2 regions of the Skermanella rosea genome follow, and region 1 is predicted to be linked to the other one. Evidence: predicted binding sites of a transcription regulator. Region 1 holds the regulator's gene; the other holds the start of a gene.
The links. The regulator PhoB, encoded in region 1, activates phosphate uptake and scavenging genes when phosphate is short. The targets are predictions, from matches to a motif close to TNTCATAAAACTGTCA.

Region 1 (15,648 bases):
AGGTCGAGCGCTACGCCCGCCACATCATCCTGCCGGAGGTCGGCGGCATCGGGCAGGAGGTGCTGCTGAAGTCGCGGGTACTGGTGGTAGGGGCCGGCGGGCTGGGATCGCCGCTCCTGCTCTATCTCGCGGCGGCGGGGGTGGGTGTCCTCGGGGTGATCGACCCCGATGTGGTCGACCTGTCCAACCTGCAGCGCCAGATCATCCACGACACCGCCGCGATCGGGACGCCCAAGGTGGAGAGCGCAAAGGCGCGGCTGGAAGCCATCAACCCGGACGTCCGGCTCGAAATCCACCGGGAGCGGCTGACCGCGGCCAACGCCATGGGGCTGATCGCCGACTACGACGTGGTGGCCGACGGAACCGACAATTTCGCCGCCCGGTACCTGCTGGCGGACGCCTGCCATCTCGGCGGCCGGACGCTGGTATCGGCGGCTATGCTGCGGTTCGACGGGCAGATCTCCACCTTCAAATCCTATCTGGGCGGTCCCAACCCCTGCTACCGCTGCATCTTCCGCGAACCGCCGCCGCGCGGGCTGGTGCCGAGCTGCGCCGAGGGCGGCGTGCTGGGCGCGCTGGCCGGCGCCGTCGGCTCGATCCAGGCGATCGAGGTCCTGAAGGAGCTGCTCGGCGTCGGGGACAGCCTGTCGGGGCAGTTGCTGATGTACGACGCGCTCCACACCAGCTTCCACAAGGTCCGGGTCCAGCCCGATCCGGAGTGCCCGCTGTGCGGGCACCATCCGACCATCACGGACCTGTCCGGGCACCCGTCCGGGCCTGAGGGAGCCCTGCCATGAGCGGGGCTTCGACGCTGTCGCTGGTGGTGTTCTCCGGCGGGTTCGACCGGGTCCACTACGCGCTGGTGATGGCGAGCGCCGCGGCGGCGACCAACCGCAAGGCCACCCTGTTCTTCACCGGACGGGCGGTCCTGGCGCTGAAGGCCGGCGGCGGCTGGCGCGGGCTGGACCCTGCCGACGACGGCTCGTCGCCGGAGGAGCGCAACGCCCATTTCGGCCGCAGCGGCCTCGCCGAGTTCGAGGAACTGCTGGAGGCCTGCGTCGCCCTGGGCGTCACGGTGATGGTCTGCGAGATGGCGCTGAAGGCGATCGGCCTGGACGCGTCCGCCCTGCGCGACGACGTGCCGGTGGTGACCGGCGGCGTCGTCACGCTGCTGAACGGGGCGCCCGGCGACGGCAACATGCTGTTCGTCTGACTCCGCCGGCCGGTTACCGGCGGCGCCACTCTTCCCGGGTGATTTCCCAGATCCCGGCGGGGAAGCGGCCGGAGACGAAATCCCTGTCATGGGTTCCGACCAGCCGCATGCCGTCGCGCTCCGACAGCCGGCGGGAGCGCAGGTTGATCTCGGCCTTCTGGACCCTGAGGACGGGCCGGCCGAGGGCTTCGAACCAGAAATGGATGGCGGCGGCGCTTGCCTCCGTCATCAGGCCCCGCCCCTGCCAGGCGGGGTCGAGCCAGAGCCCGCGGTTGTCGTCGGGCTTGTCCATCAGGCTGATGACGCCGATCAGCCGGTCCGGATCCGGCCGGGGCCTGATGGACCAGTGCCATTCCGTTCCCCGCTCCATGGCGGGAAGCGCCACGTCCCGGATGTAGGACAGGGCGCCGTCGGCCGGATAGGGCCACGGGACATGGCCGGCGAGGAACCGCACGATCTCCCACCGGGGAAAGACGTCCTGGACCGCGCCGGCGTCGGAAAGCTCCAGCGGGCGCAGGACCAGCCGGGGTGTCTCCAGGACCGGGATCAGGCGCCGCCGCCCTTCACGTCGAGCGCGTAGCCCGCCGAGCGGACGGTGCGGATCAGGTCGTTGTCGTTTTCCTCGTTCAGCGCCTTGCGCAGCCGGCGGATATGCACGTCGACGGTGCGGGGCTCCACATAGACGTCGTGTCCCCAGACCAGGTCGAGCAGCTGCTCGCGCGAGAAAACCCGGCCGGGATGCTGCATGAAATGGCGCAGCAGGCGGAATTCGGTCGGCCCCAGGTGGATGTCGCGGCCCTGGCGGCGCACCCGGTGGGCCGCGAGGTCCATCACCACGTCGTTGAACCGCAGCAGCTCCTCCGCCAGGCCGGGGCTGGCGCGGCGGAGGACGGCGCGCATCCGGGCGACCAGCTCGGTCGGAGAGAAGGGCTTGGCGATATAGTCGTCGGCCCCGGAATTGAGGCCGCGGACCTTGTCCGCCTCCTCGCCGCGGGCGGTCAGCATGATGATCGGGATGTCGCGGGTCTTGGGATTGCGCCGCATCTGGCGGCACACCTCGAGGCCGGACATCAGCGGCAGCATCCAGTCCAGCAGGACGATGTTGGGCGTCTGCTCGGCGGCGAGGAGCAGGGCCTCCTCGCCGTCGCCCGCGGAGAGGGTGCGGAAGCTTTCCTTCTCCAGATTGTACTTGAGGAGCGTTACGAGGTCCGCCTCGTCCTCGACGATGAGGACGAGGGGTTTCAGCGCCGAATTCATGGGATGCCTTGTTCCAATACTAGCCCTGCGATTCCGTCCCGGGGGTGACGACAGCATAGCTGCTTTCGTCGCCCTTGGGGCGTTCCGTCGTCAGCGGATGGCCGATCACCAGGAAATGGATCGTCTCGGCGATGTTGGTCGCGTGGTCGCCGATCCGCTCCAGGTTCTTCGCGATGAACAGCAGGTGCGTGCAGGGGGTGATGTTGCGCGGGTCTTCCATCATGTAGGTCAGCACTTCGCGGAACAGGCTGGTGTAGAGGTCGTCCAGCTCCTCGTCGCGGCGGCGCGCGGCGACCGCCTTCTCCACGTCGCGCTCGATGAAGGCGTCGAGCACGTCCTTCATGATCTCCTGGACCAGCCGGCCCATCCGGGGGATCGCCGCGGCCGGGCGGACCGGCGGCACCTGGGCCAGGGCGATCGACCGCTTGGCGATGTTGGCGGCGTAGTCGCCGATCCGCTCCAGGTCGGCGGCGATCTTCAGGGCCGACACGATCTCGCGCAGGTCGGACGCCATGGGCTGGCGCAGCGCCAGCAGGCGCAGGGTCTCCGCGTCGACGTCCCGCTCGTAGCCGTCGACCCGGAGGTCGGACTGCATCACCTGGGCCGCGATGGTCGTGTCGCGGCGGACCACGGCCTGCACGGCCGCCTCCACCTGGGCCTCGGCGACGCCGCCCATCTGCGTGATCAGATTCGCCAGCCGCTGCAGTTCCTGCGCGAACGACTTGACGATGTGCTCGTTGCTCATGCGCCGCTTCCCTGAATTGCCCGATTATCCCGAATGACGTCCCGCCGATCAAGCCGGCGGGCCGGATCAGCCGTAGCGGCCGGTGATGTAGCCCTGGGTCCGCTCGTCGCGGGGATTGGTGAAGATCTCCTCGGTGTCGCCCACCTCGACCATGTCGCCCAGGTGGAAGAACGCCGTCCGCTGGGAGACGCGGGCCGCCTGCTGCATGTTGTGGGTGACGATCACGATGGTGTAGTTCTCCCGCAGCTCGTCGATCAGCTCCTCCACATGGGCGGTCGCGATCGGGTCGAGGGCCGAGCACGGCTCGTCCATCAGGATCACCTCGGGGCTGACCGCGATGGCGCGGGCGATGCAGAGGCGCTGCTGCTGGCCGCCGGACAGGCCGGTGCCCGGTTCCTTCAGGCGGTCCTTCACCTCGTTCCACAGGCCGGCGCGCTGCAGGCTCTTGGCGACGATCTCGTCCATCTCCTCCCGCCGGCTGGCGAGGCCGTGGATGCGGGGACCGTAGGCGATGTTGTCGTAGATCGACTTGGGAAACGGGTTGGGCTTCTGGAACACCATGCCGACCCGGGCGCGGAGCTGGACCGGGTCGATCTCGCGGTCGTATATGTCCTGGCCGTCCAGCGTGATCAGGCCCTCGATGCGGGCGATGCCGATCGTGTCGTTCATGCGGTTGAGGCAGCGCAGGAACGTGGACTTGCCGCAGCCCGACGGGCCGATCAGCGCGGTGACCTGCCGTTCCGGGATCGCCAGGTCGATGCCCTTCAGCGCCTGCTTGGCGCCGTAGTACACCTTGACCTGCTTGGCATCCATCTTGTTCGCGGCGCCGGCCAGGATGCCGGCGGCGGAGCGCGCCTCGACGCCGGGGATGGCGCTGGTTCCGGTCTGTGTTCGGCCGATTTGTGTATGGGCGGTCATTTACCAACGCCTTTCAAAGTGCTTGCGCAGGACGACGGCGATCGCGTTCATCGCGATCAGGAAGGCCAGGAGGACCATGATCGCGGCGGAAGTGCGCTCGACGAAGCCGCGTTCCGGGCTGTCGGCCCACATGAAGATCTGCACCGGCAGCACCGTCGCGGCGTCGCCGAAGCCCGAGGGGGTGTCCACGATGAAGGCGATCATGCCGATCATCAGGAGCGGCGCCGTCTCGCCGAGCGCGTGGGCCATGCCGATGATGACGCCGGTCAGGATGCCGGGCATCGCGAGCGGCAGCACGTGGTGGGTCACCACCTGGAGCGGCGAGGCGCCGACGCCCAGCGCCGCCTCCCGGATCGACGGCGGAACCGCCTTCAGCGCCGCGCGGCCGGCGATGATGATGGTCGGCAGCGTCATCAGCGCCAGCACGATGCCGCCGACCACCGGGGCCGACCGGGGCATGTTGAAGACGTTGAGGAACACCGCGAGGCCGAGCAGGCCGAACACGATCGAGGGCACCGCCGCGAGGTTGTTGATGTTGACCTCGATCAGGTCGGTCAGCTTGTTCTTCGGCGCGAACTCCTCCAGGTAGACCGCGGCGGAGATGCCGATCGGGATCGCGAGGCCGAGCGTCACCATCAGAGTCAGCAGCGAGCCGACCAATCCCGCCTTCAGGCCCGCCAGCTCAGGGTCGCGGCTGTCGCCGTTGAGGAAGAGCCGCCAGTTGAAGCCGTTCACGATGTTGCCGTTGGCGACCAGCTTGTCGATCCAGGCGATCTGCTGGTCGGTCACCTTGCGGTCGGTCTCCGGCACACGACGGTCGATGTTGCCCTTGAGGAGCTGGTCATAGTCGCTCGCCAGGGCCAGGTTCACGGACTTGCGGGTCCCGATCAGGGACGGGTCGTCCATGACCATCTGGCGCAGCTCGAACGCGGCGCCGTTGCTGATCATGGCGGTCAGCCGGCGCCGGTCTGTCCTGGACTCCACCTCGGGGAAGACCGCCAGCAGCGCGTTGCGCGCCAGGGCCGCGTAGTTGGCGTTGGACAGGGTGTCCGGGTCGCGGGTTCCCTGCGGGTCGATCTCGGCCGGGTCGAAATAGACCTCCAGCGCCAAGTCGTGCTGGGCGAAGGCGGTGTAACCCTGGGCCACGATGCTGGCGAGCAGGACCGCCAGCATGGCCAGCGCCACGCCGATCGCGGCCATGCCGTACATCTTGAAGCGCCGCTCGGCGGCGTAGCGCTTCTTCAGCCGGGCGGCGAAGTCGTCGGTCTGGTACGGCGCGGCCGCCCGGGGTGTGCTGATGATGTCAGTCATATTTTTCCCGATACTTCTGCACCACCCGGAGGGCGATGATGTTCAGGCCGAGGGTGACGGTGAACAGCACGAGGCCGAGGCCGAAGGCCGAAAGGGTCTTGGCGCTGTCGAACTCCTGGTCGCCGACCAGCAGGGTGGCGATCTGGACGGTGACTGTGCTGACCGCGTCCAACGGGTTGGCCGACAGATTGGCGGCGAGACCGGCGGCCATCACGACGATCATGGTCTCGCCGATCGCGCGGCTGACCGCCAGCAGGACGCCGCCGACGATGCCGGGAAGCGCCGCCGGAAGCACCACCTGCCGGATCGTCTCCGACTTGGTGGCGCCGAGCCCGTAGGAGCCGTCGCGCAGGGACTGGGGCACCGCGTTGATGATGTCGTCCGACAGCGAGCTGACGAAGGGAATGATCATGACGCCCATCACGACGCCGGCGGCGAGCGCCGACTCCGAGCTGACGCCGAGCCCGAAGCTCTGGCCCACGTCGCGCACGAAGGGCGCCATGGTCAGGGCGGCGAAGAAGCCGTAGACCACCGTCGGGATGCCGGCCAGGATCTCCAGGACGGGCTTGACCGTGCCGCGCACCTTGGCCGGCGCGTATTCCGACATGTAGATGGCGCTCATCAGGCCCAGCGGCACCGCGACCACCATGGCGATCGAGGCGATCAGCAGGGTGCCGGTGAACAGCGGCACGGCGCCGAACGACCCGTCGGACGCCACCTGGTCGGCGCGGATCGCGGTCTGCGGGCTCCAATGGAGGCCGAACAGGAACTCGGCCGGGGGCACCTTGGTGAAGAACCGGATCGCCTCGAACAGCAGCGACAGGACGATGCCGACCGTGGTCAGGATCGCCACCAGCGAGCACAGGATCAGGAAGATATTGACGACCTTCTCGACCAGGTTGCGAGCGCGCAGGCCGGGTTCGATCCGCTGCCGGGCGTAGTAGAGGCCGGCGCAGGCGACGGCCAGCATGACGACGGCGAGGGCGCCGTTGCCGATCTCCCGGAGGCCCTTGTAGTGCTCCGCCGCCGCCAGCAGGGCCGGGTCGGGCACGCGGCTGGTGATGTTGCCGTAGGCCAAGTTGTGGATGTCGACCATGATCAGGTTGATTTCCTGCGGCGACAATCCCGCCATGGCGGCCGGCAGGCTGGAGCGGACCATGCCGTCCACGATCGACCCTTCGAGGCCGGTCCACAGGGCGAACAGCATCAGGGCCGGCAGGCCGACCCACAGGGCGACGTAGAGGCCGTAATAGGACGGCACGGAGTGCAGCCTGGAAAGCTTGCCGCCGGCCGTGACGACCGCCCGGGACTTGCCGAGCTGGAATCCCACAAACGCCAGCACGGCGAGAACCGCTAGGAAGAGTGATACTGACATCGGGACCCGTCGGGATTTGAGGGCGACTGTCTGCCGGAAACTCCCCGGCTGCCGGCGCGGAAGGCGCCGGCAGCCGGGGAGCGGACGATTACATCGTGACCGGGGTCAGGTTCAGGATGCCGGTCCGGACCTTCTCGCGCTTGGCCTTGGGCAGCGGGATCAGGCCCTTGGCCTCCAGGTAGCCGTCCTCGCCGAACGCCTTCTCGCTGGTGTACTCGGCCAAGAACTCGCGGACGCCGGGGATGACGTCCACGTGCTGGTTCTTGACATACACGTACATGGAGCGGGCGACCGGGTACTTGGCGTCCGCGATGTTGTCCAGCTCGGGTGCCACGCCGTTGATCCTGGCGCCCTGCAGCTTGTCCATGTTCTGGTCGAGGAAGCTGTAGCCGAAGATGCCGTACGCGTCCTTGTTGGCGACCAGCTTCTGGACGATCAGGTTGTCGTTCTCACCGGCTTCCACATAGGCGCCGTCCTCGCGGACCTGCTCGCAGACCGCCTTCTTCTGGTCGGCCGGCAGGGCCTTGACTTCCGGGAACTGGTTGCAGCCGACGTCCATCACCAGCTCGACGAAGGCGTCGCGGGTGCCCGAGGTCGGGGGCGGGCCGAGCACCTCGATCTCCTTGTTGGGCAGGGACGGGTCGATCTGGTTCCAGGTCTTGTAGGGGTTGGCGACGACCTTGCCGTCCACCACGACCTGCTTGGCGAGCGCCTGCCAGAGCTGCTTGATGGTGTAGTCGGTGTTCGTCGCGGCCTTGGAGTTGGCGAAGACGATGCCGTCGAAGCCCACTTCCAGCTCGCTGACGGTGGTGACGCCGTTGGCGGCGCAGCTTTCCAGTTCCGTCTTCTTGATGCGGCGGGACGCGTTGGTCAGGTCCGGGTGCTGGACGCCGACGCCGGCGCAGAACTGCTTGATGCCGCCGCCGGTGCCGGTGGACTCGACGACCGGGGTCTTGAACTTGCCGGTCCGGCCGAAGGTCTCCGCGACCGCGCTGGTGAAGGGGAACACCGTGGACGAGCCGACGACGCGGATCTGGTCGCGGCCCTGGGCCTGGGCGCCACCCGTCAGCGCGACGGTCGAAGCGAGGGCGGCGAGCGCCGCCACGGCGAGCTTCTTGTTGATCACGATCTAATCCTCCAGCCAATTCGCCAAAATACGGACCAAAAGCCCTGTTTTCCCGCAGCACCTGAGTACCTGCGGCTTCGGCGCGGACCTTAACGGCGATCGGCGATACAATTACTACGGTGGAATGACAGTTTGATGACACCCGCGACCGGGAGGCGACTATGCCGCGGAGCCGCCTGCCCTGCGGGTATCGGCGGCCTTTTCCTCGGCCGCGACCGGGAGGAAAACCGTGAAGGTGCTGCCCTTTCCCACATCGCTCTCGATCGTCAGGCGGCCGCGGTGGCGGTTGACGATGTGCTTGACGATCGCGAGGCCGAGGCCGGTGCCGCCGAGCTGCCGGCTGCGCGCGGGGTCCACCCGGTAGAACCGTTCGGTCAGGCGCGGCAGGTGCATGCGGGCGATGCCCTCGCCGCAATCGGACACGGAGGCCGAGACCATGGGCGCCGCGCGCCGGCCCCCGGCGGGAAGCGGCACCACGGCGCTCGCCGGCCCGCCCCCGCCGGGCTCGACCAGCGCCAGGGCGATCCGCACCTCGGTGCCGTCGCGGGTGTACTTGACCGCGTTGTCGATCAGGTTCTGCAGGACCTGGGCGAGCTGGTCCTCGTCGCCGGTGACCGGGGGCAGCCGGTCCGGCAGGTCCAGGTGCAGCCGGATGCGGCGTGCTGCGGCCTTCAGCTCCAGCGCCGCGACGGCGCCGCGGGCGAGGCGCCCCAGGTCGGCCCGGCCGGTGGGTGCCGTGTGCTCGTCCAGCTCGATCCTGGACAGGGAGAGCAGGTCGTTGACCAGCCGCGACATGCGGCCGGACTGGTCGTGCATGATGCCCAGGAAGCGGTCGCGCGCTTCGGCGTCGTCGCGCGCCGGGCCGCGCAGGGTCTCGATGAAGCCCAGCAGGGTGGCGAGCGGCGTGCGCAGCTCGTGGCTGGCATTGGCCACGAAGTCGGCGCGCATCTGCTCCGACCGCTTGATCGCGGTGATGTCGTGCAGGGTCAGGATGATGATGGTGGACCCGTCGCGGCGGAACGGCTTGACCCGCGCCTCGAACACCCGCTCCACCGGAACCGGCAGGGTGAACTCGACCATGCGCGAGGCGCCGCCGGCCAGCACGGCGTCGACCGCGCCCAGCAGGTGCGGGTTGCGGAGCGTCGCCGCCAGGTCGCGGTCGGCCATGCGGTCGCCGAACAGGCCGCGCGCCGCCATGTTGGCCAGCGTCACCCGCCGGTCCGACGCGATCAGGATCAGCGGGTCGTGGAGCGCCTCGAGGATCTGCTCGTTGGCTTCGAGCCCGGCGCGCAACCGTTCGCCACGCTCCAGCCACTCGCCGTGGGTCCTGGAGGCCGACGCCGCGAGCAGGCGGGCGGTCGGTGAAAGTCCTTCGGGCATGGGGACGGCGCCCCCGGCCTCCCCCAGGGACTGGAGATACGTGGCGACGTCGGCGGCGTCGCGCCGGTAGACGCGCGTCGCCAGCGCCGCCGCCGCGACCGCGGACAGCAACCCCACCGCGGCGGCGCCCCAGGTGATGGCGCCCACCGCGGCGAGCCCCAGCAGGACGATGCCGAGCGCCAGCACCAGGGGTCCGCCGAGAAGGAGCGGTATCGTCGTCGGGACTACCGGTGAGGGCATGATGGCACGGGGCGGGCGGGGCGCAAGCAATGAACGGTCGTTACTAGACCACACATTACACCGTTTCATGCCCGCAGGGACATGCGTCACAAAAGATTAATCTCCGGGCAAGATAAGGACCCCTCCCGCGTGGGAGGGGCCCGGTCCCGGAAACCGGTCACCACTGCAGCGAGTCGTGCGCCGCCAGCGCCGCCGCGTTGACGATGTCCGACACGGACGCGCCCATCTGGACAACCTGCGCCGGCTTGTCCAGGCCTATCAGCAGCGGGCCGACCAACTGGCCGCCGCCCATCTTCTGCAGCAGCTTGGCCCCGATGTTGGCCGCGTGCAGCGCCGGCATGACCAGCACGTTGGCGGGACCCGACAGGCGGCAGAACGGGTAGAGCCGCTTCATCAGGTCGTGGTCGAGCGCCACGTCGGCCGACATCTCGCCGTCGTACTCGAAGTCGATCCGCCGCTGGTCGAGCAGCGCCACCGCGTCCCGCACATGCTCGGCACGCCCGCGCATGTACTGGCCGAAATTGGAGAAGGACAGGAACGCGACTCGGGGTTCGTGGCCCATCTGGCGCGCCTTGGCCGCGGTCTGGACCGCGATCTCCGCCAATTCCTCGGTGGTCGGCAGCTCGTTCACCGTGGTGTCGGCGATGAAGACGGTGCGCTTCCGGGTCACCACCACCGACACGCCGAACACGCGCTGGCCGGCCCGGGGGTCGATCACCAGGGTGATGTCCTTGTAGCAGGTCGCGAAGCTTCGGGTCAGGCCGGTCACCATGGCGTCGGCGTCGCCCTGGGCGACCATCAGCGCCGCGAAGACGTTGCGGTCCTGGTTGACCATCCGCTGGCAGTCGCGGTGCAGCGTGCCCCGGCGCTGGAGCCGGCGGTAGAGGTAGTCGGTATAGCGCCGGTTGGCGTCGGACAGGCGGGCATTGTGGATCTCCAGCCCGGTCTGCTCCGGCGACAGGCCCAGCGCCACGACCTGGTCGCGGATCACCTCCTCGCGGCCGATCAGGATCGGCGTGCCGTAGCCGGCGGCGCGGTAGGCCAGGGCGGCGCGGATCGCCCGCTCCTCCTCGCCCTCGGCGAAGACGACGCGCCGGGGGTTGGCCTTGACCTTCTCGAAGATCAGCTGGAGGCTGTCGGCGGTCGGGTCGAGCCGGGTGCGCAGCCCGTTGCGGTAGCCGGTCATGTCGATGATCGGCTTGCGCGCGACGCCGCTCTCCATCGCGGCCTGGGCCACCGCCGGCGGGATCGTCACGATCAGGCGCGGGTCGAACGGCACCGGGATGATGTATTCCGAGCCGTAGCGCAGCCGGCGGCCGGAATAGGCCGCGTCCACCTCGTCCGGCACGTCCTCGCGCGCGAGCGCCGCGATGGCGCGGGCGGCGGCGATCTTCATCGCGTCGTTGATGGTCGAGGCGCGCACGTCGAGCGCCCCGCGGAAGATGTAGGGGAAGCCCAGGACGTTGTTGATCTGGTTGGGATAGTCGGACCGGCCGGTCGCGATGATCGCGTCGGACCGCACCGCGCGCACCTCCTCCGGGGTGATCTCCGGGTCGGGGTTGGCCAGCGCGAAGATCAGCGGCTTGGCGGCCATGGACCTGACCATGTCCTGGGTGACGGCGCCCTTGGCCGACAGCCCCAGGAACACGTCGGCGCCTTCCAGCGCCTCGGCCAGGGTCCGCGCCTCGGTCCTGACCGCGTGCGCCGACTTCCACTGGTTCATGCTGTTGGTGCGGCCCTGGTAGATCACGCCCTTGGTGTCGCACAGGATCGCGCTGTCATGGGGCAGGCCCATGGACTTGAACAGCTCGACGCAGGCGATCGCGGCGGCACCGGCGCCGTTGATCACCATCTTGATGTCTTCGATCCGGCGGCCGGTCAGGTGCAGCGCGTTGATCAGGCCGGCGGCGGCGATGATCGCGGTGCCGTGCTGGTCGTCGTGGAAGACGGGGATGTCCATCACCTCGCGCAGGCGCTGCTCGATGATGAAGCAGTCCGGCGCCTTGATGTCCTCCAGGTTGATGCCGCCGAACGACGGCCCCAGGAAGCGCACGCAGTTGATGAACTCGTCCACGTCGGAGGTGTCCACCTCCAGGTCGATGCCGTCGACGTCGGCGAAGCGCTTGAACAGGACGGCCTTGCCCTCCATCACCGGCTTCGACGCCAGCGCGCCCAGGTCGCCCAGCCCCAGCACCGCGGTGCCGTTGGAGATCACCGCGACGATGTTGCCCTTGGCCGTGTAGTCGTAGGCGGTCGAAGGATCTTCCTGGATGCGCAGGCACGGCACGGCGACGCCCGGCGAATATGCCAGCGACAGGTCGCGCTGGGTGGTCAGCGGCTTGGTCGGGGCGATCTCGAGCTTACCGGGGCGGCCGCTGGAGTGAAGCAGGAGAGCTTCCTCCTCGGTCACGCGCTTGTCTTGGTCGGACATACGTTTCCTCATGGACGGCCAGCGGCCGGCGCAGGGACTGGGCCGCGGGCGATCGTGGTGGCGGCCGGATCTTCCCCTGTCACCCATGACGAAAGGCAGGGGGAGGTAGGCCTGTTATCTTGTGGTGAACGGTATCATAGTGAAATCGCTCCGCAAGACGGTTGTAATCGCATGACTGGATTGCCCGGGGCGGCGATTAACCGTTAGTTGGTTAAGCATCTTCGGGACAGGCCGCGGCAAGGAGAAACAATGATCCGGAATGCGTTTTCCCCGGCAGCGGCGGCCCTGCTGATCCTCGGCGGCTGCTCGGGCAGCGACAATGCGACGCGGTGGGAGCCCACCCGAAGCGCCCAATCCGTCGCCGAGAGCGAATGCGCCGAGCAGGTCGACGTCAAGATGCAGCTGCGGGGCTATCCGCGCCGTCCCAGCCCGGAGACCCCGCAATTCTCCTATCGCCGGGAGATCTTCGCCAAATGCATGCGCGACAAGGGATACCGGGAGGAATGAGGGCGGGCGGAATAGGGGCGGGAAGAACGGGCCGCCCTCATTCCGCGGGCTCCGCCTGCGCCGCCGCGGCCAGGTCGTCCTCCTCCACGTGCCGGGGTCGCATCAGGGCGTAGAGGCCCAGGATGCCGGCCAGGATGGCGCCCGCGATCAGCGGTGCCTGCCAGTCCCCGGTGGCGAAGCGGTTGACCAGCAGGGCCGCGCAGACCATGGCGCCCAGGGCCGGCACGAAGATCGGCACCTCGAAGCCCCCCGCGGGTTCGCCGGGCCGGAGCTTCAGGATCACCAGGGCGCCGTTGACGATCGAGAACACCAGCAGCAGCAGGAGCACGGTCGCCGAGGCGAGTTGGGTGATGTCGCCCAGCAGGGCCAGGCCGGTGATCATCGCCAGCAGGACCAGCACCGCCATGTGGGGCGTCCGGCGCGTCCGGTGGACCCGGCGCAGGACGCGCGGCAGCAGCCCCTGCTGGGCCATGCCATAGGCAAGCCTGGAGGCGGTTACGTAGTTGAGCAGCGCCGTGTTGGTGACGGCGAAGACGGTGATGCCGAGGAAGGCCACCGGCGGGAACCAGGGCGCCGCCCGCGCCACCACCTCGGTCAGCGGCCCCGCGGCGCTGGACAGGTCGCGCCACGGCACGACCGAGACGGCGGTGATCGAGACCGCGATATAGATCAGCGTCGCCGCGACCATGGCCAGCATGATGCCCCAGGGCAGGACCTTGCGGGGGTTCTTGACCTCCTCCGCGACGTTGATGGAGTCCTCGAACCCGATGAAGGAGAAGAAGGTCAGGACCGCCCCCTGCATCACCAGAAGCGCCGTGATGCCGCCGACGCCGCCCGATGACCCGCCGGTCGCCCCACTGGCCGCATCTGACGGCGGCGGCGTTTCCAGCAGGTCGACCGAGCCCCAGTAGCTGAACCCGACCGCGATGACCAGGATCAGGCCGAACGCCTCGACCGTGGTGCACACGACGTTGAGCCACATGCATTCGCGGATGCCGCGGAAGACGATGCCGGCCAGCACCAGCAGGAAGCCCAGGGCCAGCACGGTCACGGGCACGCCCTCCAGCATGCCGAGCTGCTGCAGGTTCTCCGCGACGACCCTCGACTGGGTCGCGACCGAGGTCAGGCCGGAGCACATCACCGCCAGCCCGACCACGTAGGTCAGCATCGCCTGGCGGTAGGCCCGCTGGGTGACGTAGGCGGCCCCGGCGGCCTTCGGATAGCGGCTCGCGATCGAGGCGTAGGACAGGCCGGTCAGCAGCGCCGCGACCATGCTGACCAGGAAGGCCAGCCAGATCGCGTTGCCCATCTGCCCGGCCGCCTTGCCGATCAGGCCGTAGATGCCGGCGCCCAGCATGCTGCCCAGCGCGTAGAAGGCCATCTGGGTCATGCCGATGGAGCGCTGGAGCGGCGGCCCGTCCGCTCCCCCCGTGTCGCCGGCCCTATCGGACGGTGTCTCCGCTTCGCGCATGACCTTGACCTCGCCGTGGCTGGATCGAGTGACGCCTCCGGGGAGCCGGGGCCGTCATGGATCCTTCAACAACGAAGAAGAAGAATCGGCGCGAGAGGGGAAGGAACGCAGAAGCGGTGAAGTACCCTCCGATAAAAAGCGGCAGCCGGGGCGATCGGGCGATGCCGGTCAATTGTCGCCGGCGCCGGATTCCGCCGCCTTTTCACGCTCCGCCACATGGACGTTGCGCCCGCCCGCTCCCGTCAGGGCGTCGCGCGCGCGCCGCTCCTTCTCCGGGTCGTCATCGACGCAGACCCACAGGATCACGCCGCCAGCTTCCAGCGCGCGGGCGAAATCGTCGGTCTCCGGGTGGGCGGTCACCTCGTCCAGGTATTCCTTGACCGCGGCGCCGCCGACTCCGGCAGCCACCAACGCCGCGATCGGGCCGGCGATCGGGCCGCCGACGATCGCGATCAGGCCGGCGGTGGTCAGCGGGAAGGCGTAGTTGAGATCGCCCAGGAGCGCGGTCAGCGCCTCGTCCCGCGGCATGGCCGGCCGGCCCGCGACGTCGATCGACTCGTGGCTGGACAGGACGCTGAGGTCGGTGCGGTCGAAGCCGGCCCGCATCAGGGCCACCACGGCCCGGTCGAAATCGGGGCGGTTCTCGAACAGGGCCACCATCTCGCGCACCCGTCTGGTATTGGCGTTGTTCCTGGCCATGATGGTGCATTCCCCCGTGTACGTGCCTATTTCATAGTCCTTGAGCCCAGTCTAGCCCCGGCGCAGCCGCGTGCCTAGGCCATGGTGCGCCCGGCGTGCTAGGGTGGCGCCGCCATGAGAGCGCCAGAGAAGAAACCCTCCGAGAACACCCTTTCCGACAGCGATCCGGTTGCCGTGCCCGACACAACGCTTGCCTCCCCCGCCGCCCCGTCCGCCTCGACTCCGATGATGGCGCAGTACCTGGAGATCAAGCAGGCCCATCCCGGCTGCCTGCTGTTCTACCGGATGGGCGACTTCTACGAGCTGTTCTTCGACGACGCGGTCGCCGCGGCGGCGACGCTCGACATCACCCTGACCCGGCGCGGCCAGCACAACGGCGAGGACATCCCGATGTGCGGGGTGCCGGTCCACAGCCACGAGAACTACCTGCTGCGCCTGATCCGCCACGGCCACCGGGTCGCGATCTGCGAGCAGATGGAGGACCCGGCGGAGGCCAAGAAGCGTGGCGGCAAGTCGGTGGTCAAGCGGGCGGTGGTGCGGGTCGTCACCCCCGGCACGCTGACCGAGGACAGCCTGCTGGACGCCCGCGCCAACAATTTCCTGGGCGCGCTGGCCGAGACGGCGGGCGGCACCGGCCTCGCCTGGCTGGACCTGTCCACCGGCGAGCTGACGCTCCAGCCGGTGAGCCGCGACGGGCTGGCGGCGGCCCTCCAGCGGCTCGACCCGCAGGAGCTGGTGCTGCCCGAGCGGCTGGTCCAGCAGCCCGACCTGTTCGACCTGTTCGGCGAGTGGAAGAGCCGGCTGACGGTCCAGCCGAACAGCCGGTTCGACAGCGAGAACGGCCGGCGCCGGCTGCTCGACCTGTTCGGCGTCGGCACGCTGGACGCCTTCGGCAGCTTCAGCCGGGCCGAGGTCGCCGCGGCCGGCGCCCTGGTGGACTATGTGGAGCTGACCCAGAAAGGCCGGGTGCCGCGG
Region 2 (15,648 bases), 1.7 Mb from region 1:
GTTGGCCTGGGAATGCCAGCCCGCCAGGAAGCCCAGGATCGCCCGCCCGGCACGGGGGGTCAGCGCGACCCAGTCCTCCACGTGGAGAGTCCGGTCCGGCGCCCGCGGGCCGACCGTCAGGTATCCCTCGGGGCCGTCGTCGCCCGGGATCAGGAAGGTGTCGAGCGGCTTGTCGGCGGTGCCGCGCACCCGTTGCCACATCAGTTCGCAACGCTCCAGCAGCCCGTTGGTCCGTTGCGCCCGCTCCCGCTGAAGCCCGGCCAGGACGGCGCGGTCCGGCGGCGAGGCCAGCCGGGGCGCCGGGTCGGGACGGAGGCCGCGCAGGATTCCGAACGGGATGCGGTAGGTGAAGCGGTCGCCGGCCATGCCGTAGCCGGCCTTGGAATAGAGCGGCAGGGTCGCGGGATAGAGGGTCGAGATCGGCATGCCGTCGGCGCGCGCCTCCTCCAGCATGGCGGCCATCATACGGCCGCCGGTGCCGCGCCCGCGCTCGCCCGGCTCGACCGCGACCGCCGCGATCCCCCGGCAGGGAACGGCGCGCCCGCCGAAATACTGGGCCATGTCGAGCAGCGCCAGGGTGCCCACGGCGGCGCCCGACCGGCGCATCACCCGGAAATTGTCGTCCCCGATGATCGACATGTAGAAGCGGACACCGTCCGCCGTCGAGGCGAAGGCGTGCCGGAACAGCATCGTCATCCGGTCGAGATCGGCCGGCTCGAAGGAGGCGTAGACGGGAGGGATGGACATGGGGTCATGGTGTACCCCAGCGCCGCTCCCCCGGGCAAGCCGGCCGTTCGATCGGTCAGCCGGTCTCGCGTGCGCTGAACGCCGCCAGGAAGCGGTCGCGGAACTGCTCCATGGGTACGGGCGGCCGTTCCGGTTCCGGAATCATGCCGGGTTTGAAGCCCCACTCCTCGAACGGGGCCAGCAGTTCGGGATCCCGGCTGATGACATGGATGGGGACCGAGCGCGACGCGCCGTCGCCGGTGATCAGCGGTGCCGGCTGGTGGTCTCCCAGGACGATGATCAGCGCATCGTCTGCGATGTATCGGGTTATGTAGTCGCGCAGGACCTTCAGGGTGTAGTCGACCGAGTCGGCATAGTTGCGGGTCATGCCGCTCCAGCCTTGCCGGTCGGCCGGGACCGGCGCCGCCATGCCCTCGAAAGCCGAGCCGTCGCCGATGCCGTCCCAGTCGTCCAGCAGCGGGGGCAGCGGCTCCCAGGGGCCGTGGCTGCTGATCAGGGCGTATTCGATGAACAGGGGCCGGTCGCGCTGGCGAAGCTTCTGCCTGTGGATGAAATCGAGCGTGTACTGGTCGGGGATCGCGGCCCAGCCGAAGGGCGGCCCGGCATAGCCCATGTCGTCGGTGCTCCAGATCCGGTCGAAGCCCCAGAAGCCGCCCTCCGGCCAGGCCCGGGACAGGGCCGGCATGACGGCCATGGTCTCATAGCCGGCGCGCCTGAAATAATGGGTCAGCGACTGCCGGCCGCTCTCCAGCATCAGGTTGTAGAGCCCCTGGTCGCCGAGCCGGGCGCCGCTGAGGAAGGTGCCGTGGGCCAGCCAGGACTGCCCGCCCCGTATCGGCGACTCGATCAGCCCGGAGCGCACGCCGAATCCCTCCTCCGAGAGGGCGCGGTCGAAATCCGCCAGGGTCGGTTCGATCACGGAACGGTAGCGCGGATCGACCAGCACCGTTTCGCCGTAGGACTCGAAGAACATGACATGGACATCCCGCCGCCCCAGGTGCGCCAGCACGGCGTCGTCGGACAGGCCGGCGAACGGATCGGTCCGGAAGCCGGCGAGATGCTCCGCCCGCAGCGCCGACGCGCTCGCGGCCTGGGCGACCTGCCAGCGGAGCAGCGCCACCGATCCCTGGTCGAGCGGCGCATAGGGGTGCAGGCCGAACAGGGTCGGTACCGCCAGGGCGGACAAGGCCCCGGCGAACAGCAGCCGGTTCGGCCGACGTTCCAGGAACCTCGCGGCCGTCCGGATCGCCAGAAGGTTCAGGAGGAACAGCGCGGCCAGGAGTGCCGGCACCGCCGCCGCGGCGGCGACCAGTTCCGGGACGCTGGCGGCCCCGGCCAGCACTTCCAGGATCGCCGGCAGCAGCATGAGGTCGAGCGACAGGTTGACGGGCCGGCCGATCAGCATGTGGCTGGTGATGTCGGCGAGGCGCAGCGCCCCCAGGAGCAGCGCCGCCCAGGCCAGCGCCACGCTGAGGCCCCGGCCGGCCCGGCCCCCGGCGGCCGATGCCAGCGCCAACAGGCCGAAGATCGCGGCGACCTCCAGCGACGGGCTGACATGGTTGGGGCCCAGCAGATCGCCGGTCCAGTTGGGCATGTTCAGCACCAGGCTGAGATAGGCCCAGGCGAGCAGGAACCCGAAGGTTGAGACAAATGTTACCGGGGAGGGTGCTCTGGATACAGGGGCCATCAGCGCTTTCACCGAACCTTCATCAAGGAGTGTAGATGACCGCCCCATTGAGTCAAATCCACGGCAAACGCGAAGGGTGATCGATGGACTTCGCGGCGGAGTTCCGGACCATCACGCCGCTGTCGGAAATGGCGTTCCGGCTCGCGGTGGCATCGTTCTGCGGCATGGTGCTGGGCATCGACCGGGAGATCCGGGGCAAGTCGGCCGGATTGCGCACCCACATGCTGGTGGCGCTCAGCTCGGCCGGCACGACGCTGGTCACCCTGGAGATCTTCGAGATGCTGAAGGCGGCGGGCCATACCGACATGGACCCGCTGCGCATCGTCCAGGGACTGGCCCAGGCCATCGGCTTCATCAGCGCCGGCGTCATCATCCAGGCCCGGCGGGACGTCCATGGCCTCACCACCGCCGTCAACATCTGGCTGTGCAGCGCCGTTGGGGTCGGAGCGGGAGCGGGGCTCCACGCCCTGGCGTTGATGATCACGATCTTCGCGGCGGTGATCCTGACCGGGTTGCATTTCGTGGAGAAATGGGTGTTCCACCAGGACCGGAGCGATTGACGGAGATCAAGGCGCCGGCCCGATCCTGCCGTCAGGATGGCGGCATGCCGAATACTCCATTCCTCATCAAGGTGGCGCTTGCGCTGATCCTTAAGGTCGCGGTCGTCGTGGCGGCGCTGTACGTCCTCTGGCCGGCTCCCAAGCCATCGCCCATGGTCCCGCGTACGGGTTGGGAGCGTCCGGCCGTCCCCGTTCCGGCCGCATGATAGGGGGCGGCTTGCAAGCCGGCCATCGGGAACCAATTGCCTCCGCAAGCGTCCTACGGGACCGAAACGGAGGATCTGGAATGACATACGCCAACGGCACCGCGTCCGGCGGTACGGACCTGCCCTCGGTGCGCGAAGCCATAGCCGTTTTCGGCAGCACCGAATCGCTTGAAGCCGCGGTCGACGAACTGACCCTGTCCGGGGTCGACGGCGCCGCCATCAGCTTGATGTCCAGCGACGCGGCCGTGACCGAAAAGCTCGGGCGTACCTACCGGACCGTCGACGAGGCGAAGGACGACCCGAACGCGCCGCGCCAGTCCTATGTCGCCCCGGAGGAGGTCGGCAATGGGGTGGGCGCCGCCATGGCCGCCCCCGCCTATATCGGCGCGCTGGTCGCCGCCGGGGCCATCGTCGCGACCGGAGGCACCGCCCTGGTGGCGGGACTGGGAGCCGCGGCGGCCGGTGTCGGCGGCGGCGCGTTGGGATCGGTGATGTCCCAATGGATCGGCGACAAGCGCAACGATTGGCTTCAGGAACACCTGGACAAGGGCGGTATCCTGATGTGGGTGACGCTGGACAGTCCCGGGAAGCCGGGAACCGCCGACGAGGCCAAGGTGACCGGCATCCTGCGCAAGCACGCCAGCCGCCCGGTCGAGGTCCACGAGGTCGCCAAGGCCGACCCGGCGCCCGCCGCGACCGGCACGGTCGCGTGATCCGGCACCACCCCCGATAAGCGCATACCTTTCGGCCGCGGGCTCGGGTAAAAGCGGGTGCCGATACGGTACCAGCCCGAGCCCGCGGAGGAACACAGTGGAACACAGCACCACCGGCGACTATCACATCCAGACCGCCCTGCCGCGCCTGAACGCCATGGCGCCCGCCTTCGAGGCCGAGACCACCCAGGGGCGGCTGGCCCTGGAGGACTATCGCGGGACCTGGGTCGTCCTGTTCTCCCATCCGGCCGACTTCACGCCGGTCTGCACCACCGAGTTCATCGAGTTCGCCCGCATGGCCCCGGCCCTGAAGGAGCGGAACACCGAGCTGCTGGGCCTGTCGATCGACAGCATCTACAGCCATCTCGCCTGGGTCCAGGCGATCCGCGACAAGTTCGGCGTCGAGATCCCGTTCCCGGTGATCGCCGACGGCAACCGGGAGGTCGCATCGCTCTATGGGATGATCAACCCCGAGGAAAGTTCCACCGAGACCAGCCGCTGCCTGTTCGTCATCGACGACAAGGGCGTCCTGCGCGCCATGATCTATTATCCGCTGACCACCGGCCGCAACACGGACGAGATCCTGCGGCTGATCGATGCGCTCCAGACCACCGACCGGCACAGGGTCGCCACCCCGGCCAACTGGCGGCCCGGAGAGTCCGTGATCGTCCCGCCTCCGCGCACCGTCGAGGACGCCGAGGCGCGCAAGGGTCTGGGCTACGAGTGCACGGACTGGTGGTTCTGCAAGACCACCGTGCCGGCTCCCGGCTCGAAGGGCTGAGCGGGCGCCGGGCGCATGGCCTGCATCAACCCCGACGGCACCCTGACGGAGGTGGCGCGCCGCGTGCTGGCCGACATGGCCCGCCGCGGCGCGGCGTTCGCGGCGCCGGAGGAGATCGCGGCGGCGGCCGGGCTGCCGCTGCACCGGGTCCGCGCCACCGTGCGGGAGACCGGCAGGGCGAAGCTGATCGAGGGCGACGGGGCGGGATGGCGGCTGACCGATCTGGGGCGGGAGGCGCTGGACCTCGACGAGGGGAGCGGGCCGGCGTGAGGCCGCCCTATGCGACGGTCACGATCGTCGCCCTGTGCGTCCTTGCCTTCCTGGTCCAGGAGGCCCTGTCCGGACCCGCGGCATGGAACTTCGTGCTCGGCTTCTCGATGGTTCCGGCCGTGGTCACCGGCGCCCGCCTGCTGCCGCCCGACGTTCCGTCGCTGGGCTGGGCCTTCAGCCTGCTGTCTTCCATGTTCCTGCACGCCGACGTCTGGCACCTGGCCGGCAACATGCTGTTCCTGTGGCTGTTCGGGGACAGCGTCGAGATGGCCCTGGGCCATGTCCGCTACGGCCTGTTCTACCTGCTGTGCGGGCTGGGCGGGGCGGGCGCGGAGATCCTGCATGACCCCGCCTCGATCGATCCGGTGGTCGGGGCGAGCGGCGCGATCTCCGGCCTGCTGGCCGCCGCCGTCATGCTCCATCCCAAGGCGTGGCTGATCCTGGTCCTGCCGGGAAGGCGGATTTCCCTGCCCGTGCCTGTTTACGTGGCGCTCGGCGGCTGGCTCGGCATCCAGGGCCTGGAAGCGGTGGCCGGAGACCTGGAGGCCATGGTCGCCTGGTGGTCGCATCTCGGCGGTTTCATAACCGGAACGATCCTGGTCCTGCCTTTCCGGCATTTTCGCGGGCGGTTCGGTCTCCGGCCTTGACGTACGTCATTGTTCCCGGCGCCCCGATACGCTGATGTGGGGCGGGTATCCCGCAGCGAGACGAACCGGCACGATGGACCAGCATACCGTACTGACCCTGATCGACGCGGGCCTGCAGCAATGCGGGGTGGATTTCGGCCGCGACGGCGGGCTGTTCGCCAGCCTGTTCATGGCCGGCCTGGTCGGCGGCTGGTCCCACTGCGCCGGGATGTGCGGCCCCTTCGTCCTGGCCCAGGTCGCGACGCGGCTCGAAGGGGTCCCCGCCAGCCGGATGACCGAGTTCCACCGGCTGACCGGCGCCGCGGTCCTGCCGTACCATTTCGGGCGCGCAACGACATATGCGGGGATCGGCGCGGCGGCGGCGCTGCTGGCCGGCGGCATCGGCGCCGTGCCGGGCCTGCGCTGGGTCACCGGGGCGCTGCTGGTCTTCGCCGCGCTGTTCTTCCTGGTCCAGGCCCTGGGCGGCCTCCTCGGCCGGGCTCCCCGCTCGGGCAAGAGCTCCGGCGGCAGGGTCCGGCGCCGGTGGGCCGACCATGTGAGCGGTCTGGCCAAGCCGCTGTTCGGCCGGCCGACCGGCTGGCGCGGCTACGGCCTCGGGCTGGCGCTGGGCTTCATCCCCTGCGGGCTGCTCTATGGCGCGGTCGCGGTCGCAGCGGCCAGCGGCAGCCCGGTGGCCGGCGCCTTCGGCATGGTGGCCTTCGCCGCCGGCACGGTGCCGAGCCTGCTGGCGGTCGGGCTGGCCGGGCACGTGGCCGGGCGGAATTTCCGCGGCGTGGTCGCCCGGGTCGCCCCGCTGATCATGGCGGCCAATGCCGGCGTGCTCGGCTACATGGCCTGGCGTATGGTCGCCTGACACTGGCAGATCCCGTAACCCGATCCAAAGCATACGGCAAAAGGGTGTGAACTGCTTCGCACCCGCGACATATCCGTTGGTGCTACGGTTGTTGGGGTCGGCATGACCATGCGGCATTAAGACCGATCAAATGCCGAACTTTTTTGTTGCGGGATATGCCGGCAGCGCGCAACTTTCCTGCTCTGCGGCACATTTAAGCTGCGCTGCGGCTATCAATGGTTCGATAGTTCATATTTACGACTATGAAACAATTGCTACATCAAGCTGTTCGCAAGGGTAAGCGGCAACAAGTCGCAGGATCGCAGCGCAGCAAAAAACGAACGCCGCGGCGTCACTCAAACGGTGTATGTGAGGGGAATCTTGCTCTACCAGCTCTATGATCTCCAGCACGCGGCCTGGTATCCCGTACGCCTGATGGCGGAGGCCACCCAGACCGCTTTCCAGAATCCGTTCATGCCGGCCTCCTACACCCGGATCGGGCGCACGATCGCCGCCGGGGCCGAGCTGTTCGAGCGGACGACGCGGCGGTTCGGCAAACCGGAATTCGGCCTTCCGACCACCAAAGTCGATGGCGTCGAGGTGGCTGTCCGGGAAGTCCCCGTGCTTCGCAAGCCGTTCTGCGACCTGATCCATTTCGAGCGGGACACCGACAAGGTGCATCCCCCCGTGCTGGTCGTGGCGCCGATGTCCGGCCACCACGCCACCCTGCTGCGCGGCACGGTCCAGGCCCTGCTGCCGGAGCACGACGTCTACATCACGGACTGGCTCGACGCCCGCAAGATCCCGCTGTCACGCGGCAAGTTCGACCTGGACGACTATATCAGCTACCTGATCGAGTTCATGGGGCACCTGGGTCCGCACACCCATGTGATGGCTGTCTGCCAGCCGACCGTGCCGGTGCTGTGCGCGGTGTCGCTGATGGCCCAGAACGACGATCCGAACCAGCCCGCCAGCATGATCCTGATGGGCGGCCCGATCGACACCACGGCGGCGCCGACGGTCGTGACCGAGCTGGCCGAGAACAAGCCGCTGAGCTGGTTCGAGCGCAACGTCATCCAGACCGTCCCGGCCTATTACCCCGGCGGCCTGCGCCAAGTCTATCCCGGCTTCATCCAGCTCACCGGCTTCATGTCGATGAACCTGGACCGCCATGTGGGCGAGCACGTCAAGCTGTACCAGCACCTGATCCAGGGCGACGGCGACAGCGCCGAGCAGCACCGCAAGTTCTACGACGAGTACCTGTCGGTGATGGATCTCCCGGCGGAATTCTACCTCCAGACCGTCGAGAACGTGTTCCAGAAGCACTCTCTGCCCAAGGGCACCATGCAGTGGCAGGGCCAGCGCGTCGATCCCTCGGCGATCCGGCACACCGCGATGATGACGGTCGAAGGCGAACTGGACGACATCTCGGCCCCCGGCCAGACCCGCGCCGCCCACCAGATCGTCTCCAGCCTGCCGGCCGAGAAGCGCGGCGACCATCTGCAGAAGGGCGTCGGCCATTACGGCATCTTCAACGGCCGCCGGTGGCGCGAGCAGATCCTGCCGAAGGTCCGCGACTTCATGCTGACCCACGACACCTCCGGCCGCTTCGCGCCTCCGGCGTCGCAGCAGGTCGCGGCGGAGTAGGAAGAAGGAGGGGCGACGCCACGCCGCCCCTCCGGCAGCAATGCCTCAGAGCCTGCGGCCGCCCTGGCGGTCGAACAGGTGGACCTCCCCCGGCGTGATCGCGAAGTGCAGCGTGTCACCCGTCGCGACGCGGGCGCTGCCGGGCAGGCGGGCGAGCAGCGGATCGCCGCTCGATGCAAGGCGGGCATGGACCACGGTGTCGGCTCCCAGGGCCTCGACCAGTTCGACCCGTACGGCGATGTCGCCGATTCCCCGACCGCTCTCCAGCGTCAGATGCTCGGGCCTGATGCCCAGGGTGACCTCCCGGCCCGCGGCGCCGGCTATTCCCGTTTCCCCCGGCAGCGGCACGGCATGGCCGCCGTTCAGCTCGACCCCCGCGGCCGTCAGCCTGGCCGGCAGGAAATTCATCGCGGGCGACCCGATGAACCCGGCGACGAAGGTGCTGGCCGGCCGGTGATACACCTCCATCGGCGTGCCGATCTGCTCGGCGACGCCGCCGTTCATCACCATCATGCGGTCGGCGAGCGTCATCGCCTCCACCTGGTCATGGGTGACGTAGAGGCTGGTGATGCCGAGCCGGTCCTGGAGGCGGTTTATCTCCACCCGCATCTGGGTGCGCAGCTTGGCGTCCAGGTTGGACAGCGGCTCGTCGAACAGGAACACTTTGGGCTCGCGCACGATGGCGCGGCCCATGGCGACGCGCTGGCGCTGTCCGCCGGAGAGCTGGCGGGGGCGGCGGTCCAGGAAGGGCCGAAGCTCCAGGATATCCGCCGCCTTGTGGACCCGCTCCTCGATCTCCGGCTTGGACATGCCGCGGATCTTCAGCCCATAGGCCATGTTGTCGTAGACGGTCATGTGCGGGTAGAGCGCGTAGTTCTGGAACACCATGGCGATGTCCCGGTCCTTGGGCTCCAGGTCGTTGACCACCCGGCCGCCGATCGAGACCTCGCCCGCGCTGATCGTCTCCAGCCCGGCGACCATGCGCAGCAGGGTGGACTTGCCGCAGCCCGACGGCCCGAGCATGACCAGGAACTCGCCGTCGCCGACCGCGCAGTCGATCCCCTTGATCGCCTCGAAACCGCCCGCATAGGTCTTCCGCACGCCGCGGATACCGACTTCAGCCATTTTTCTTCACTTCTCCGAATCGACCAGGCCCTTGACGAACCAGCGCTGCATGAAGACCACGACGGCGATCGGCGGGATCATGGCGAGGATCGTGATCGCCATGATCAGGTTCCACTGCGTGTCCGCGTCCACGAACGAGATCATCTTCCGCAAGCCGATGATGATCGTGTTCATCTCGTTGTCGTTGGTGATGAGCAGCGGCCACAGGTACTGGGTCCAGCCATAGATGAACAGGATGACGAACAGCGCCGCGATGTTGGTGTAGGAGAGCGGCAGCAGGATATCCTTGAAGAACCGCATCGGCCCGGCGCCGTCGATCCGCGCGGCCTCGATCAGCTCGTCCGGGATGGTCATGAAGAACTGCCGGAACAGGAAGGTCGCGGTCGCCGACGCCATCAGCGGCAGCGTCAGGCCGGTGTAGGTGTCGATCAGCCCCAGGTCGACGATCACCTGGTATGTCGGCAGGATCCGCACCTCGACCGGCAGCATCAGCGTGATGAAGATCATCCAGAAGAACAGCATCCGGCCGGGAAAGCTGAAGAACACGATCGCGTAGGCCGACAGGATCGAGATGATGATCTTGCCGACCGCGATGGCGAGCGCCACGACCAGCGTGTTCAGCAACAGCCGGCCGACGCCGACGCCGCCGATGGTCCCGATGCCTCCGAAGGCGCCGCCGTAGTTCTCCAGGAAGTGCGGCCCCGGCACCAGCGGCATGGGCGGTGCCATGATCTCCGGCGTGGTCAGGGTCGAGGCGACGAAGGTGTAGTAGATCGGGAAGGCGACGATCAGGATGCCGAGGATCAGGATGAAGTGGGCGAGCAGAACGCCCAGGGGACGCCTTTCAATCATTGTGGGGCTCGATCATGCGTAATGCACCCTGCGCTCGACATATTTGAACTGGACGACGGTCAGCGCGATGACGATCACCATCAGGATCACCGACTGGGCGGAGGAGGCCCCGAGGTTCAGGTTCACGAAGCCGTCGTTGTAGACCTTGTAGACCAGGGTCTCGGTCGCCCGCGCCGGTCCGCCGCCGGTCACCGCGTGGATGATGCCGAAGGTGTCGAAGAAGGCGTAGACGGTGTTGACCACCAGCAGGAAGAAGGATGTGGGCGACAGCAGCGGGAAGACGATGGTCCAGAACCGCCGTCCGGGCCCGGCGCCGTCGATCGCGGCGGCCTCGATCAGGGATTTCGGGATCGCCTGGAGCCCGGCCAGGAAGAACAGGAAGTTGTAGCTGATCTGCTTCCAGGCGGCGGCGCCCACGACCATGGCCATGGCCTGGTTGCCGTTCAGCAGCGGGTTCCAGTCGAACCCGGCGCGCTGGAGCATCACCGCCAGCGTGCCCATGGCCGGGCTGAACAGGAACAGCCACAGCATGCCGGCGATCGCGGGGGCGACGGCGTAGGGCCAGATCAGCAGGGTCTGGTAGACGCCCTTGCCCTTGACCACCCGGTCGGCCATGACCGCCAGCAGCAGCGCCACCACCAGCGCCACGACGGCGACCGACAGGCTGAAGACGACCGTCACCTTCAGCGAGTTGATGTAGTTGGGATCGGACAGCACCAGCTCGAAATTGTCCAACCCCACGAAGCGGCTGCTGAAGCCGAAAGGATCGTCCCGGTAGAGCGATTGGCGGACCGCCTGGAAGGCGGGCCAGAAGAAGAACACCAGCGTGATGGCGATCTGGGGGGCCAGCAGCAGGTACGGCAGCAGCCGGTTGGGAAAGACGACGCGTCTTGACATGAAGATCCGTGAAAAGGGCGAGCGGAGCCGCGCCGTAGGTCGGCCTCGACCCGGAGGGGCGACGCCGACGCCATGCCGGAATGCCGGGGCATGGCGTCGGCGTTCGCCTTCGGCGAAGGCCGACCTACGGTGCGGGGATGGCCGCCGGGTTTACTGGTAGGCCTTGGCCGCTTCCTTGATCGCCTCGTTGGAGCGCCGGACGGCGTTGTCCAGCGCGGTCTTGGCATCCTGCCTGCCGTTCAGGAGGGCCTCGATCTCCTCGTTCTGGATGTCGCGGACCTGCGGCATGTTGACGAGGCGGATGCCCTTCGAGTTCTCGGTCGGCTCCTTGCCCATCATCTGCTGGATCGGGATCTCCCGGCCGGGGTTCTTCTCGTAGAACCCTTCCTTCTTGGTCGCCTCATAGGCGGCCATGGTGGCCGGCAGGTAGCCCGACACCTGGTGCAGCCTGGACTGGACTTCCGTCTTCGACAGGTAGGTGAAGAACTGGGCGACGCCCTTGTAGTCGGCGGCCGGCTTGCCGGCGAAGACCCACAGGGACGCGCCCCCGGGAACGGTGTTCTGCGGGGCTCCCGCCGCTTCCGGATAATAGGGCAGGTTGCCGGTGCCGAAATCCAGGCCGGCCTTGACCATGTCGCCGATGCCGCCCGACGATTCCGGCAGCATGGCGCATTCGCCGTTCAGGAACTTGGCCTTTGCCTCCGACGTGCGGCCGCCGTACTGGAAGGTGCCGTCCTTCTGAAGCTCCGCCAGGGTCGAGAAGTGCCGGATGTTGAGCGGGCCGTTGATCTTCAGTTCCGGCGTCAGGCTGGTCAGGCCGTTCTGGTCGGTGGCGTAGGGCAGGTTGTTCCAGGCGCTGAAGTTCTCCAGGTGGATCCAGGTCGGCCAGGTCGTGGTCATGCCGCAGGACTGGCCCGAAGCCTTGATCTTCTTGGCCGCCTCGAAAACTTCCGGCCAGGTCTTGGGCGGCGCCTCGGGGTCGAGGCCGGCCTTCCGGAAGCTCGCCTTGTTGTAGTACAGGATCGGCGACGAGCTGTTGAACGGGAAGGACAGCATGGTGCCGTCGGCGGCGCTATAGTACGAGACGATGCCCGCCAGGTATTTGGACTTGTCGAAGCTCTCGCCGCCTTCCTTCATCACCTCGGCGACCGGCTTGATCGCGCTGCGCGCACCCATCATCACGCCGGTGCCGACGTCGAACACCTGGATGATGTGGGGCGGCTGCCGGGCGCGGAAGGCCGCGATGCCGGCGTTCAGGGTCTCCGGATAGGTCCCCTTGTAGACGGGGACGACCTTGTACTCGCTCTGCGTGGCGTTGAATTCCTTCGCGAGGTTCTCGACCGTCTCGTTGTTGGCGCCCGACATGGCGTGCCACCACTGGATCTCGGTCTGGGCGTGCGCGGGGGCCGTGCCGGCGACCGTCATGGCAAGAAGGGCGAACGCCGAAACGGCGATCGTCGCGTGGATGCGCTGCATTTGTCTCGTCTCCCGATTTTCACGATGGGCCAAATGGTTAGCCCTCCGCTATGTCTCCGCCGTGACGGTTCGATTAAGCTTCGATGACCATCCGCCGGTTGAGACGCATTCTAAACTTCTTTTCAGGGTTACGCCAGATCGCTGCGCACGCGGCGGACCGCCCGCCGCCATCCGTCGTACAGGCGCGTGCGGTCGGCCGGCGGCATGGCGGGCTCGAACAGCCTTTCCCGCTGCCAGGCGGCGGCGACGCTGTCGAGGGAGGCGTACACTCCCGTACGCAGGCCCGCGAGGTATGCCGCTCCCAGCGCCGTCGTCTCGGTCACGATCGGGCGTTCCACCGGCAGTTCCAGGATGTCGGCCAGGAACTGCATCAGCCAGTCGTTCCGCACCATGCCGCCGTCCACGCGGAGCGCGCTGGGCCGGGTGCCGCCGTCGGCCGCCATGCATTCCATCAGGTCGCGGGTCTGGTAGCAGACCGCCTCCAGCGCCGCCCGGACGATATGGCTGATGCCGGTGTCCCGCGTCAGCCCGATCAGGGCGCCGCGGGCGTCGGGGTCCCAGTAGGGCGCTCCCAGCCCGGTGAAGGCCGGCACCATGTAAACGCCCTGGGTATCGGGCAGGTCGTTGGCGTGCCGTTCCGAGGCCGCGGCGTCGGCGATCACCCTGATGCCGTCGCGAAGCCACTGCACCGCGGCCCCGGCCACGAAGATCGAGCCCTCCACCGCGTAGGCGGGCTTGCCCTCCAACCGGTAGGCCGTCGTGGTCAGCAGCCGGTTGGTCGAGCGCACCGGCTTGTCGCCCACGTTCAGCAGGGCGAAGCAGCCGGTGCCGTAGGTGCTCTTGATCATGCCCGGCTCGAAGCAGGCCTGCCCGACGGTGGCCGCCTGCTGGTCGCCGGCCATCCCGGTGATCGGCACGGGAGCCCCGATGAAGTCGGCTTCCGCCATGCCGAAGTCGGCGCTGTTGTCGAGCACGCGCGGCAGCAACGCCCGAGGAACGCCGAACAGGCGCAGCAACTCGTCGTCCCAGTCCTGGGTGTGGATGTCGAACAGCAAGGTGCGCGAGGCGTTGCTGGCGTCGGTCGCGTGGACGGCTCCGCCGGTCAGGCGGAACAGCAGGAAACTGTCGATGGTGCCGAAGCACAGCTCGCCGCGTTCTGCCCGCGCGCGGGCGCCGGGCACGTGGTCGAGCAGCCAGCCCAGCTTGGTCGCGGAGAAATAGGGATCGATCAGCAGGCCCGTGCGCTCCGCCACCAGCGCCTCGACGCCGTCGGCGTGGAGCCGGCGGCAGGTCTCCGCCGTGCGGCGGTCCTGCCAGACGATCGCGTTGTGCAGGCCCTCGCCGGTCGCCCGGTCCCACAGGGCCGTCGTCTCGCGCTGGTTGGTGATGCCGATCGCCGAGATGCCGTCCGCGGTCAGGCCCGCCTCCTCCAGCGCAGCGCGGCAGACCACCGTGGTGTCGCGCCAGATATCCTCCAGGTCGTGCTCGACCCAGCCGTCATAGGGATAGAACTGGCGAAGCTCGCGCTGCGCCGTGGCGACCGGCAGCCCTGCGCTGTCGAACACGATCGCCCGGGTCGAAGTGGTGCCCTGGTCGATGGCGAGCACATGCACCGCCTTTTGCGCCATTATATCCCCCCGTCGATTGTTGTTATTGGTGGTCCATTCTCCACCTTCGCTGAAGCCGACTGTGGATGACCGCGCTCCGAAGTGTCAATGGCGCGTGAACGCCGGCTGGTTTTGCGGACGCAAGCCGATTTGGCCATTGGAAACCCTTGCGCTAGTATCCGCGCCCCTGCCACCGCCGAGGCCATGATGGTTGACGAGAAGCCCTCGAACCCTGAACTGGAAGACCTGATCCATCACCTGCAGGAGATGCGCCAGGTCGACTTCCGCGGATACAAGCGGACCAGCCTTCAACGGCGGATCCAGCAGCGGATGGCCGAGGTCGAGTGTCCGGACTACGCGACCTACCGCGCGCTGATCGACAGCGACCCCAAGGAAGTCTCGAACCTCCTCAGCACCGTGCTGATCAACGTGACGTCCTTCTTCCGCGATCCGGACTCCTGGAGGGTGCTGCAGGAGGAGGTCGTTCCGCAGATCATCGAGCGCAGGAAGGACAAGCACCCGATCCGGATCTGGAGCGTCGGTTGCGCCTCCGGACAAGAGCCCTATTCGGCGGCCATGCTGTTCGCCGAAGCGCTGGGCATCGAGAATTTCTGCCGGTCCGTGAAGATCTATGCCAACGACCTGGATGAGGATGCGCTGCGGACGGCGCGGCTCGCCACATATGTCCCGCGCGATGTCGAGGGCGTGCCGCCTGCTCTGCTCGACAAGTATTTCGAACGCTCCAGCAACCACTATGTCTTCCATCGCGAGTTGCGGAAGTGCGTCATCTTCGGGCGCCACAACATCGTGCATGATGCCCCGATTTCCCGCGTGGACCTGCTGATCTGCCGCAACCTGCTGATTTATCTGGATACCAAGACCCAGGCCGCCGTCCTGCCCAGGCTGCATTACGCGCTGAACACCGGCGGCTTCCTGTTCCTCGGCAAGGCCGAAACCCAGCTCGCCCGGTCCAAGCTGTTCGAATCGGTCAATCTAAAGAGCCGGATCTTCAAGAAGGTCGGCCAGGAATGGCAGCGCAGCCTCGGCGGAAGCCTGGCCGTCACGACGGAGAACAACCCGGTGCGCAAGGTCAACCAGAACCGCCTGCTGGAAGCGATCGTGGACTGCAGCGCCACGGCCTACCTGGCGGTCAGCCCCCAGGGCCACGTCCTGCTCGCCAACACCATGGCCCGGCGCCTGCTCGATATCGGGCCGGGGGATATCGGCAAACCCTTCCAGGATCTCGCCATATCCTATCGCCCGACCGAACTGCGCAGCCGCATCGACGAGGTACAGATCACGAACCGCTCCTTGCGGCTGGACAATCAGAATTATCACCGCCCGCCGGCGGATCCGATCTGGCTGACGATCGACATTTCTCCGATCCATGGCGAGGACGGGCAGCTCATGGCGACCCTGCTCGGGTTCAATGACACCACGCGGGCCCGCCTGCTCCAGCGGGAGCTGGAGGTGACCCAGGAAACGCTGGAGACCACGGTCGAGGAGCTGCAATCGTCCAACGAGGAACTGGAGACCACCAACGAGGAGCTTCAGTCGACCAACGAGGAGCTGGAGACCACCAACGAGGAGCTCCAGTCGAC

Region 2: a site for PhoB is predicted at 12,503-12,518, ahead of ugpB (sn-glycerol-3-phosphate ABC transporter substrate-binding protein UgpB). Genes of this name have one in related genera too.

What each region holds. Positions count from the first base shown of each region.
Region 1 covers NZ_CP086111.1:6,072,809-6,088,456, reverse strand. The annotation lists gene JL101_RS28525 (HesA/MoeB/ThiF family protein) at 1-797, shown strand, start outside; gene JL101_RS28520 (DsrE family protein) at 794-1,213, shown strand; gene JL101_RS28515 (GNAT family N-acetyltransferase) at 1,227-1,721, opposite strand; gene phoB (phosphate regulon transcriptional regulator PhoB) at 1,760-2,470, opposite strand; gene phoU (phosphate signaling complex protein PhoU) at 2,490-3,215, opposite strand; gene pstB (phosphate ABC transporter ATP-binding protein PstB) at 3,282-4,028, opposite strand; gene pstA (phosphate ABC transporter permease PstA) at 4,134-5,444, opposite strand; gene pstC (phosphate ABC transporter permease subunit PstC) at 5,437-6,819, opposite strand; gene JL101_RS28485 (PstS family phosphate ABC transporter substrate-binding protein) at 6,908-7,945, opposite strand; gene JL101_RS28480 (ATP-binding protein) at 8,105-9,565, opposite strand; gene JL101_RS28475 (NADP-dependent malic enzyme) at 9,723-11,996, opposite strand; gene JL101_RS28470 (hypothetical protein) at 12,246-12,503, shown strand; gene JL101_RS28465 (APC family permease) at 12,541-13,974, opposite strand; gene JL101_RS28460 (hypothetical protein) at 14,143-14,673, opposite strand; gene mutS (DNA mismatch repair protein MutS) at 14,788-15,648, shown strand, end outside.
Region 2 covers NZ_CP086111.1:4,402,384-4,418,031, reverse strand. The annotation lists gene JL101_RS20650 (GNAT family N-acetyltransferase) at 1-747, opposite strand, end outside; gene JL101_RS20645 (sulfatase-like hydrolase/transferase) at 803-2,434, opposite strand; gene JL101_RS20640 (MgtC/SapB family protein) at 2,518-2,994, shown strand; gene JL101_RS20635 (hypothetical protein) at 3,039-3,200, shown strand; gene JL101_RS20630 (hypothetical protein) at 3,281-3,913, shown strand; gene JL101_RS20625 (peroxiredoxin) at 4,011-4,694, shown strand; gene JL101_RS20620 (hypothetical protein) at 4,710-4,964, shown strand; gene JL101_RS20615 (rhomboid family intramembrane serine protease) at 4,961-5,611, shown strand; gene JL101_RS20610 (sulfite exporter TauE/SafE family protein) at 5,685-6,464, shown strand; gene JL101_RS20605 (polyhydroxyalkanoate depolymerase) at 6,825-8,090, shown strand; gene JL101_RS20600 (sn-glycerol-3-phosphate import ATP-binding protein UgpC) at 8,136-9,215, opposite strand; gene ugpE (sn-glycerol-3-phosphate ABC transporter permease UgpE) at 9,222-10,067, opposite strand; gene ugpA (sn-glycerol-3-phosphate ABC transporter permease UgpA) at 10,080-10,964, opposite strand; gene ugpB (sn-glycerol-3-phosphate ABC transporter substrate-binding protein UgpB) at 11,115-12,440, opposite strand; gene glpK (glycerol kinase GlpK) at 12,569-14,068, opposite strand; gene JL101_RS20575 (CheR family methyltransferase) at 14,252-15,648, shown strand, end outside.